DNA from 3 places in the Mesorhizobium sp. M0761 genome. Region 1 is predicted to be linked to each of the others. Evidence: predicted binding sites of a transcription regulator. Region 1 holds the regulator's gene; each other region holds the start of a gene.
The links. The regulator LexA, encoded in region 1, represses DNA repair genes until DNA is damaged. The targets are predictions, from matches to a motif close to TGTTCNNNNTGTGTTCNG.

Region 1 (3,742 bases):
ACATGCCGGCGATCTTGAGTGGTCGCCCTTGAACTGTCAAACATTATATATAATTCACCCATTGAAAGGCTTTGATATATAATGATCCGCCGAGCGTTTATGTCTGATGGATCACGATGCTGGATGACGAGCAGACCTCGAAGACGGAAGCGGCCTATCGCCTGCTCAGGCGCGATATTCTTGCGACCCGGCTGGCGCCTGCCGCGCCGTTGAAGCTGAGCACGCTGCGCAACACCTACGGCATCGGCTGGACGCCGTTGCGCGAGGCGCTGTCGCGGCTGGAGGCGGAACGGCTTGTGACCGCCATCAGCAACCGCGGGTTTGCGGTCGCTCCCGTCTCTCGGGCGGAGCTCGAGGATTTGGCGCGTGCGCGGCTGGTGGTCGAACTGCCCCTGCTGGTGGAATCGATCGAGGAGGGCGATCGTGAGTGGGAAGACGCGGTCGTTGCCGCCCACTATCGTCTCTCACGGTGCGGGTCTGTTCTCGACGATCCATCGGATGATGCGGTCGACGCGTGGTACGAAAAACACGATGCCTTCCATGCGGCGCTGCTCAGTGCCGCGACATCCAGCTGGCTGCTGCGCTTCAATGCGACGATTTCCGACCAATTGCATCGCCATCACCGCTTTCTGGGTCTGGCCCCGACGCTGCGCGCCGCCGCCGGCCGCACGGATGGCCACCGGAAGGCCGTGGCGGCCCTGCGCGACGCCGTGGCGATCGAACACCATACCGCCCTGATGGAAGCGGCCCTCGATCGCGACGTCGAACGTGCGAAAACTCTGATGACCGCTCACATCGGCTACACGCTGCAGGTCTATGCCCAGAGTGAACCCGGCGCGGATGCTGCGCAGCCCCGTCCGAAAAGGAAGCGGCGATCGTAGCCGACGACGCAGGGCACTTTGTCTTCGTTTCACCCCGTTGCCGGCCAACGACTACGAGCGCCGCTCGCGGTGCCGAACGTCACGCTGAACAAAACGTCAACACATTCATTAAACTTTAAAAGGTTGCGGAACACAACTGGAACAGATAGTGTTTGTTCTGGGTTTGTTTTTTCTGATTCTGGTTTCAGAACCCCTGGGGGCCGCGATGCTGACGCGCAAACAACATGAGCTTCTGATGTTCATCCATGAACGCCTGAAGGAGAGCGGAATCCCGCCGTCCTTCGATGAGATGAAGGAAGCGCTTGACCTCGCCTCCAAGTCCGGCATCCACCGCCTGATCACGGCGCTTGAGGAGCGCGGTTTCATTCGCCGGCTGCCGAACCGGGCGCGCGCGCTGGAAGTGCTGCGGCTGCCCGACTCGATCGCACCAGGCCTCAATGCGGCGAGGAAGTTTTCGCCGAGCGTCATTCAGGGCAGTCTTGGTCAAACCGGCCAAGGGCAAGGCGGCCAAGGACAAGGCGCGATGGGCCAAGGCGGTATCGGTCGCCAGATCAAGCCGGGCTCGCCGTCGCGTTCGATGTCGGCCGGCAATGACGACGCCGTTTCGGCGGTGTCGATCCCGGTGATGGGACGCATTGCTGCCGGTGTGCCGATCGACGCCATCCAGCATCAGACCCATTCGATCTCGGTGCCGCCCGACATGATCATGGGCGGTGAACACTACGCGCTCGAGGTCAAGGGCGATTCGATGATCGAGGCCGGCATTTTCGATGGCGACACGGTCATCATCCGCAATGCCGACACAGCCAGCCCCGGCGAGATCGTGGTGGCGTTGGTCGACGATGAGGAAGCGACCCTGAAACGCTTCCGCCGCAAGGGCGCCTCGATCGCCCTGGAAGCCGCCAACCCGGCCTACGAGACCCGCATTTTTGGACCGGACAGGGTGAAGGTGCAGGGCAAGCTTGTCGGATTGATCCGGCGCTACTGAGCCGGCTTGGGTTTGTACTTTTCACGCTGGTTGTAAGGCGGCAGGCCGCGCGCTTCGCGGGAGAAGCGGCGTTGCTCGTGCCAGGGGCGATACGGCTTGTCGACGGCGAAGCGGATGGTTGGCGCTGCAGCTGCCGATTGCGGATCGAAGAAGACGGCGGCGCTGCCGTCGCGGGCCAGCTGTTTCTTCGTCACGACCAGCACCAGCGGGTCGCGGCACGGATTGTAGGCGGTGGCGTCATCGATGACGATCAGGCTCGCGAAGGCACAGGCCGGCCGCGCCGTCTTGCGGTCTTTCGCAAGCGCTACAATGGCTCCGGAAGGGTGCCGGGCGATACAGAGATCGCCGGTGCAATAGAAGGGCGAGCCGGGCGGCAGATCGAGCGGATCGAGATCGAACCGCGTATCTGTTGACTCGAAAATCTCAGGTGGGATAATGGTTTCGGCCCGCAGCGCCCGTTTCCAATTGTCCGTGGTGAATTCGTTGGAGCGTTCGCGGTTGAGGGCGAGTTCGCCGCCACCGATCGGCATGGCCACCAGATGCGCATCCTCGGATATGAGCACGTCGGGCGTAAGCACCTGCGGCACCGTCAACAGGCCGGCCAGCGCGAAAGGCACGGCCGCCAACCTGAGCCAGGTGGTGGCCATGGTGGCGATGACGAGGGCGACCGCCACCAACAGCACCGAGCGGATGGAGATCAGCCCGACGGCGTCGACCGGCGAGCGCTCGGAAATCCAGGCCGATATAGCGATCATCGCCATCAGACCCTTGCCCATCACATAGAGGAACGGCCCGTCGGCGCCGAACGGCATCGCCAGTGCGCTGAGCACGGCAAAAGGCATGACGATCAACGAAACAATCGGCATCACGGCCAGATTGGCGATCAGGCTGAGCGGCGACACACGCTCAAAATGCCAGATGGCGAACAGCAAGGTTGCACTGCCGGCGATGATCGAGGTCATGGCGAGGCCGCCCATGGCCAGCGCGAATTTTCGCGACAGGAAGCCGACGAAGGAGCGCTTTGCCGGCGGCGTTCTCACCTTGTCGGCGCGGTAATCGGCCCAGCCGGCATAGGCGCCGACAAGGGCGGCGGTGGCAGCAAACGACATCTGGAAGCTGGGACCGACCACCTCGTGCGGCGACACCAGGATGACGGCAATGGCGGAGATCGCCAGATTGCGCATGGTGAGTGCGGCGCGATCAAACAGCACGGCGACAAGCATGACCGCCAGCATGATGAAGCTGCGCTCGGCGGCAACCACGACGCCTGAAATGACGAGATAGGCGGCGATGGAGACGAGTGCTGCCACTGCTGCATATTTCTTGACTGGGCGGCGCGAAGAGAAATCGGGAAACAGCGCAAAGGCGCCACGCAGCAACGCCATGATGGTGCCGGCAACCAGCGCCATGTGCAGGCCGGAGATGGAGATGATGTGGTAGATGCCGGTGCGCCGCATCGCTTCGTTGACCTCGTCCGGGATGCCGGCGCGCACCCCGACAATCAACGCCGCGGCAATCTCGCCTTCGGCGCCGCCGATTTTGCCCCTGATATGGTCGGCAATGTTTTCGCGCGCGTTCTCGATTGCCGAGGAGAGCCGCGCGGTCAGCGGCGGCGGTCCCTGCGTAGCAATGGTTTTCGGATTGCCGAGAAAGAAGCCGCTGCCGCCGATACCGGTGAAATAGCTGTCGAAGGAGAAATCGTAGCTCTCCGGCCGCACCGGACCGGTCGGCGGCAACAGCCTGGCATAGCCGGTGATCAGGGAGCCGGCGGTCATATCGGCGGGAACGGTCCGCGCCGAGAGCCTGACCCGCTCCGGGGCGTAGCGCAGCTCGGGGTAAGCGGTCGAAACCACATCGAGCGTCAGCCTGATGC
Region 2 (3,742 bases), on a different contig from region 1:
GAGGCCGTGCATATCGGCCCATCGCCTGCCGCGCAAAGCTATCTCCTGCCTGAGAAGATCATTGCTGCCTGCAAGGAGACGGGCGTGCAGGCCGTGCATCCCGGCTACGGATTTCTGTCGGAGCGGGCCGCTTTCTGCGAAGCGCTTGAGGCTGAGGGCATTGTCTTCATCGGTCCGAAACCCAAGGCGATCAAGGCGATGGGCGACAAGATCGAATCGAAGAAGTTCGCCAATGCCGCAGAAGTGTCGACGGTACCGGGCTGGCTTGGTGTCATCGAAAATGCCGACCATGCGGAAAAGATCGCCGGCGAGATCGGTTATCCCGTGATGATCAAGGCCTCGGCCGGCGGCGGCGGTAAAGGCATGCGCATTGCCTGGAGCCAGTCGGAAGTGCGCGACGGCTTCGACCGGGCGCGCTCGGAGGCGAAAAGCTCGTTCGGCGACGACCGCGTCTTCATCGAAAAGTTCGTCGTCGATCCGCGTCATATCGAAATCCAGGTGCTGGCCGACGCGCATGGCACCGCCCTCTATCTCGGCGAGCGCGAATGCTCGATCCAGCGCCGGAACCAGAAGGTTGCGGAAGAGGCGCCGTCGCCATTCCTCGATGCCAAGACGCGCAAGGCCATGGGCGAGCAGGCCGTGGCGCTGGCCAAGGCGGTCGATTACCAGAGCGCCGGCACCGTCGAGTTCATCGTCGATGCTGAAAAGAACTTCTATTTCCTTGAAATGAATACACGATTGCAGGTCGAGCATCCGGTGACGGAGCTTGTTACCGGCATCGACCTGGTCGAGCAGATGATCCGTGTCGCCGCCGGCGAGAAGCTGGCGATCGAGCAGAGCGACGTCAAGCTGAACGGCTGGGCGGTGGAAAGCCGGCTCTATGCCGAGGATCCCTATCGCAATTTCCTGCCCTCGATCGGCCGGTTGACGCGCTACCGGCCGCCGGAGGAGGGCACGTTCGGCGATGTCGTCATCCGCAACGACACCGGCGTCACCGAAGGCTCCGAGATTCCGATGTTCTATGATCCGATGGTGGCAAAACTCTGCACCTGGGCGCCCACGCGTATCGAGGCCATCGATGCCATGTCGGAAGCGCTGGACAGTTTCGTCGTCGACGGCATCGAGCACAACATCCCGTTCCTGGCGGCGCTGATGCAGCATCCGCGCTGGCGCGAGGGGCGGATATCGACGGGCTTCATCGCCGAGGAATATCCTAACGGCTTCGCGCCGATCGTGCCCAATGGCGATGAAAAGGCAGTGCTGGCGGCGATCGCCACCGCGGTCGAGCTTCTGCGCCGCGATCGGCTTGACCGGCTGGGCGGGCGGCTGGCGCCGCATTCGGGCGCACTCAAGCGCGATTGGGTGGTGAAGCTCGGCGACGACTATCTCCAGGCTTCGATCATCGAGGGCATGATCTCCATTCCGATGGAAATCGATCTGTCGGTCGATGGCGGCAAAGCGCTGACCGTGGCGTCCGACTGGCGGCCGGGCGACCTCATCTGGCGCGGCACTGTCGGTGCCCGCAAGGTCACGGCGCAGATCAGGCCGGCGCCAAACGGCCTGCGCATTGCCTGGAAAGGCATGTCGGTGACGGCGCGCGCCATGCTGCCGCGCACGGCTGAACTGGAAAGGCTGATGCCGGAAAAGGTGGCGCCGGACACGTCCAAGATGCTGCTTTGCCCGATGCCGGGCCTGGTCGTGTCGATCGCGGTTGCCGAGGGGCAGGAGGTCAAGGCCGGCGAGACGCTGGCCGTGGTCGAGGCGATGAAGATGGAAAACGTGTTGCGCGCCGACCGCGATCTTGTCGTGTCGAAGCTCAACGCCAAGCCGGGTGACAGCCTGGCTGTGGATGCGGTGATCATGGAGTTCGCCTAGTGATTGTTTGGAAATTCTATTCCGGCGGCCTGAAGGTGGTTTCTGCGCTTCCCGTGCTCACGGACCAATGGCCGCTGCGCTCCGGTTCTCGAAACCACCATCATATGACTCGCCAGAGCGAATTTCGAACAATCTCTGAGCCGTGCGGCTGGGTACGGAAGCCTGTGGTCGGTGGTCATTTGTGCTGGACTGGCATCGCCCGGTCCGGGACAATACATCTCCATCGACTCAAAGCCCTTCGAGCAATTTGAAACATCATGGCGGATGACAAACTTCCACGCGATCCCCTGAGGCGCGAAGCAGCGCTCGCTGCTGCGCGCCCGGAGGCGCCGGCGCGGCCGTTCATCCATCTGCGCGTGCATTCGGCGTATTCGCTGCTCGAGGGCGCCTTGCAGGTCGCCGCCGTTGTCGGTCATGCCGTCAAGGACGAGTGCCCGGCAATCGCCGTCACCGACACAAACAATCTGTTCGGCGCGCTTGAGTTCGCCCAGAAGGCGGTGAAGGAAGGCATCCAGCCGATTATCGGCTGCCAGATCGATCTCGCCTTTTCCGGCGAGACCAGTGACGCACAGCGCGACCGCCGCCGCCACGGGCCGGAGATGAACGCCGTGGTGCTGCTCGCCGCCACCGAGGTTGGCTATAGCAACCTCGTCAGGCTGGTCAGCCAGGTCTATCTGGAGACGCCGCCGGGCGAGCCCGTGCATCTGACGTCAGCAATGCTGGAAGGCCATTGCGATGGCCTGATCTGCCTCAGCGGCGGGCCGCGCGGCCCGATCGGCCGGGCGCTGAAGGAGGATCGCCGAGATCTTGCCGAGACGCGGCTTCTGGCACTCAAGGCGCTGTTCGGCGACCGGCTCTATGTCGAGCTGGACCGTGTTTCCGGTTATGACCGCGCTATCGAGAAATCATCGGTCGACCTTGCCTATATCCATGATCTGCCGCTGGTCGCCACGAATGAGGCGTTCTTCGCCGCCCGCGACGACTATGACGCGCATGATGCTCTGATCGCCATTGCCGAGGGTTCGGTGGTTGCCGCCGACAACCGTCGCCGGCTGACTTCGGACAATTTCCTGCGCAGCCAGGCGGATATGGCGCGGCTGTTCGCCGACCTGCCGGAAGCGATCGACAACACCGTCGAGATCGCGCTGCGCTGTTCCTATTATCCCAAGACCCGCAATCCGATCCTGCCACGCTTTACCGGCGGCGATGTCGCCGACAATGAGGTGGCGCTGAAAGCGGAGGCCGATGAGCTACGCCGGCAGGCGCATGAGGGGCTGGAGGCGCGGCTGGCTGCGCATGGGCCCACTTCCGGCTACACGGTCGAACAATACCGCGAGCGGCTCGATTTCGAACTCTCCATCATCGAGAAGATGAAGTTTCCCGGCTATTTCCTGATCGTCGCCGACTTCATCAAATGGGCCAAGGCGCAAGGCATTCCGGTCGGGCCGGGCCGTGGTTCGGGCGCCGGATCGCTGGTCGCTTATTCCACGACCATCACCGACATCGATCCGCTGCGCTTCTCGCTGCTGTTCGAGCGCTTCCTCAACCCCGACCGCGTGTCGATGCCCGACTTCGACATCGACTTCTGCCAGGACCGGCGCGAAGAGGTCATCCGCTACGTCCAGCAGAAATATGGCCGCGACCAGGTTGGGCAGATCATCACCTTCGGTACGCTGCAGGCGCGCGCGGTGCTGCGCGACGTCGGCCGCGTGTTGCAAATGCCTTACGGCCAAGTCGACAAGCTCTCCAAAATGGTGCCGCAGAACCCCGCCAATCCGGTCAAGCTGGCGGATGCCATCGCCAACGAGCCGCGCTTTGCCGAGGAGGCGGAGAAGGAGCCAATCGTGCAGACGCTGCTCGATATGGC
Region 3 (3,742 bases), on a different contig from region 1:
CTGGAAGGCGATGCCACGGCCGATGCCGGCGATCTGCTCGGCATTCTTCAAGTCGACCAGCGGCTTCAGCAGCGACTCGATCTGGAAATTGACGAAACGCTCGGCGCGCGCGGCGACCTTGTCTCGGGCGGGGCCGGTCAACTGCTCGTCGGCCAAAAGCACCAGGCGCGGCTTCAGCGCGTCCTCGCCGGCAACCAGCGTGCCGATCGGCGCGCCGATCCAGCGCAGCGTGCCGTCGGAGCCGAGCGCAAGGTCGCCATTGGCGCAGGCGCCGAAGCGTTCGGCACGCGCCTCGAACTCGGCGGCCAGCGCTTTTTGCGCTGCCGTACGCACGGCCTTGGCGTCTTCGCCGCCGGCGCTCTGGTCGGCGGTGAAGCGGAACCCTTGCAACTCGCCGACATGATGGCCTTCGACAAGGACGGTTCCGGTAGGACTGATTTCGGCTTCAGGCATTGTATTTTCTCTAAGGCGCCGCATGAGGACGGAAGTCCTGCGGTCTACAAACCGTTTCGTCAACCGCTCATGCAGCGCATCCGACAATCTGTCTTCGATTTCGCGCGTCTTTTCCCGCCAGTGTGCCTGATCGGCCAGCCAGCCCGGCCGGTTGGACACGAATGTCCAGGTGCGGATCTGCGCAATGCGGTGCGACAGCGTGTCGATGTCCCCCTCGGTCGTATCGGCGCGGCGCACCTGCTCGGCCATGTAGTTCTCGTCGACATGGCCGTGTTTGGCGAGGTCGGTGTAGATAGAAGCGATCAGGTCGGAGTGCTGGGCCGGCGCGATCTTGCGGTAGTCCGGCAACGCGCAGGCTTCCCACAGCAGCGCCACGCGCTTGGCATTGGTAGCCAGCGCGCGGATGTCCTCGTCGCGGGAGAGATGTTCGAGCGCCTGCGCATCGACCGCCGGCAGCGCCCGCGTCAGGCCTTCGACCGGCGCGTTGGTTTCGATCGAGCGCTTCAGCGCGTCGAGGCTGGCGAAGTCGAAATGCGCGGTGCGCCATTGCAGCACCTTCACCGGATCGAACTCGTGCCCCTCGATGCGCTTGACCAGTTCCTCGTCCAGCGGATCGACCTGACCGGTGACGCCGAAGGTGCCGTCGCGCAGATGCCGGCCGGCGCGGCCGGCGATCTGGCCGAGCTCGGCCGCCGTCAGGTTGCGGTACTGGTAGCCGTCGAATTTGCGGTTCTGGGCGAAGGCGACATGATCGAGATCAAGGTTGAGGCCCATGCCGATGGCGTCGGTGGCGACGAGATAGTCGACGTCGCCTGCCTGGAACATTGCCACCTGGGCGTTGCGGGTGCGGGGCGACAGCGCGCCGAGCACGACCGCCGCTCCTCCTTGCTGGCGGCGGATCAGCTCAGCGATGGCATAGACCTCGTCGGCGGAGAAGGCGACGATGGCCGTACGCCGCGGCAGGCGGGTCAATTTCTTCGAACCGGCATAGGCCAAGTGCGACAGGCGAGGGCGCGTCACCACCGAGACGCCTCTCAGCAGCTTTTGCAGGATGCCATGCATGGTGGCCGCGCCGAGCAGCAGCGTTTCCTGGCGGCCGCGCAGGTGCAGGATACGGTCGGTGAAGATGTGGCCGCGCTCGAGGTCGCCGGCGAGCTGCACCTCGTCGATTGCGACGAAGGCAACGTCGGTCTCGCGCGGCATGGCTTCGACGGTGCAGACCGAATATTTCGCGCCGGGCGGCTGGATTTTTTCCTCGCCGGTGATGAGCGCCACCTTGTGGGCGCCGACCTTTTCGCAGACGCGGGCATAGACCTCGCGCGCCAGAAGGCGGAGCGGCAGGCCGATAATGCCGCTCTCATGCGCCACCATGCGCTCGATGGCGAGATGGGTCTTGCCGGTGTTGGTCGGACCCAGCACGGCAGTCACGTCGCGACCCGACAGGATCAGCGGCTCGGTGTGTTTCGGCTGGATGTTCATCGGCCTGGAGATGAGGCTTTCTGCATCGTGTTGTCGGGAGCGCGCCTCGCATGGCGCGTATGACAGGCGACACATAGGGATTTCAGGCGCGAAGCGAAAGCGGAATGTTCCGGCCGGCAGTCCCACGGTTCGTCGTTGAGGTCTCAATTAACAGTTGGAACGAGTCTGGAACGAATCGGCGACGAATCAGTGACTCCGGCAGATTCAGCTTTTGTTCACGGCTACATGTGGATTTTGCGAGCCTGAGTCTCACCATATGCTGAATCGCGGAGACTGGCCCGATTCCTGCAAGGCGACCATTGGCGTTAACCTTTGCCGGCGGGGCATCGTCGTGATCCGATACGCCTCGGCCAACATTATGAAATTGCTGAATTTTCTTAATCGGCCTTAACCATTTTCCGGTGGTATTCGGCCTTGGTCGTTAACGTTCCGCTCAAAGCCGGAACGAATGGGTGACGAATCAGCGATGGCGGGATTTTCCTGGTTTGTTCACCCCAACATGTTGTGTTGTCCACAGCTTGTCCACCGAGAATTCACAGCTTGCGAACCGGGTTTTGCACATGGCGCCTAAAAATCGTTAATCTTTGCGTGCCGGAACGGGTCAATGTCTCGCGCGCAGCCCGGGGAACATCGCCGGCCGGCGATGAAAAACGGGCCATAAGGCGGCCCGTCCTACCGAGCGAAATTGCTGTCGTTCAGGCGAAGTACTGGCCGCCATTGGCGGTGATGGTCGAGCCGGTGATGAAACCGGCGTCCTCAGAGGCGAGGAAGACGACGCAACGCGCGATCTCTTCCGGTTCGCCGAGGCGGCCGACCGGGATCTGCGGAATGATGCGTTCATTCAGCACCTTCTCGTCGATCGCCTTGACCATCTCGGTGGCGATGTAGCCGGGGCAGATGACATTGACTGTGATGCCCGCGCGCGCGCCCTCCTGCGCCAGCGCCTTCGAGAAGCCGATGTCGCCGGCCTTTGCGGCGGAATAGTTGACCTGGCCGGCCTGGCCTTTCTGGCCGTTGATGGAGGAGATGGTGATGACGCGGCCGAATTTGCGGTCGCGCATGCCGCCCCACAGCGGATGCGTCATGTTGAAGACCCCAGACAGATTGGTGTCGATGACTTCCTTCCACTGCTCGCGCGTCAGCTTGTGGAACATGGCGTCGCGGGTAATGCCGGCATTGTTGACCAGCACCGAGACCGGGCCGAGATCGGCCTCGACCTGTTTGATTCCGGCGGCACAGGCGTCGTAGTCGGCGACCGACCATTTGTAGGCCTTGATGCCGGTTTGTGCGCTGAACTTCCCCGCTGCCTCGTCATTGCCGGCATAGTTGGCGGCAACGGTGTAACCGGCATTCTTCAGGCCGATCGATATGGCGGCGCCGATGCCGCGCGATCCACCGGTGACGAGCGCTACTTTGGTCATTGAAAGTTCTTCCTCCCTTTGGTCGGAAGAAGGGAATAGGGAGTAGGGAATAGCGAGTAGGGATCGATATCCCGCCGCGCTGCTCCTTCTTCCCTATTCACTACTCCCTATTCACTACTCACTTCTTGTTCACAGCGCTTCCACGCACAGAGCGACGCCCATGCCGCCGCCGATGCACAGCGTGGCAAGGCCCTTCTTGGCGCGGCGGCGGCGCATCTCGAAAACCAGCGTGTTGAAGACGCGGGCGCCCGACGCGCCGATCGGATGGCCGATGGCGATGGCGCCGCCATTGACGTTGACGATCGACGTATCCCAGCCCATGCCCTTGTTGACGGCGCAGGCCTGCGCAGCGAAGGCTTCATTGGCCTCGACAAGGTCGAGGTCCTTGA

Region 2: the regulator LexA is predicted to act here: its motif matches at 1,989-2,006, upstream of dnaE (DNA polymerase III subunit alpha).
Region 3: the regulator LexA is predicted to act here: its motif matches at 2,088-2,105, upstream of NKI32_RS12655 (helicase-related protein).

The regions. Positions count from the first base shown of each region.
Region 1 covers NZ_JAMYPF010000018.1:16,136-19,877, reverse strand. The annotation lists gene NKI32_RS24435 (GntR family transcriptional regulator) at 117-881, shown strand; gene lexA (transcriptional repressor LexA) at 1,087-1,869, shown strand; gene NKI32_RS24425 (ComEC/Rec2 family competence protein) at 1,863-3,742, opposite strand, start outside.
Region 2 covers NZ_JAMYPF010000003.1:301,847-305,588, forward strand. The annotation lists gene NKI32_RS06755 (acetyl-CoA carboxylase biotin carboxylase subunit) at 1-1,875, shown strand, start outside; gene dnaE (DNA polymerase III subunit alpha) at 2,133-3,742, shown strand, end outside.
Region 3 covers NZ_JAMYPF010000006.1:221,255-224,996, forward strand. The annotation lists gene NKI32_RS12655 (helicase-related protein) at 1-1,932, opposite strand, end outside; gene phbB (acetoacetyl-CoA reductase) at 2,628-3,353, opposite strand; gene NKI32_RS12665 (acetyl-CoA C-acetyltransferase) at 3,483-3,742, opposite strand, start outside.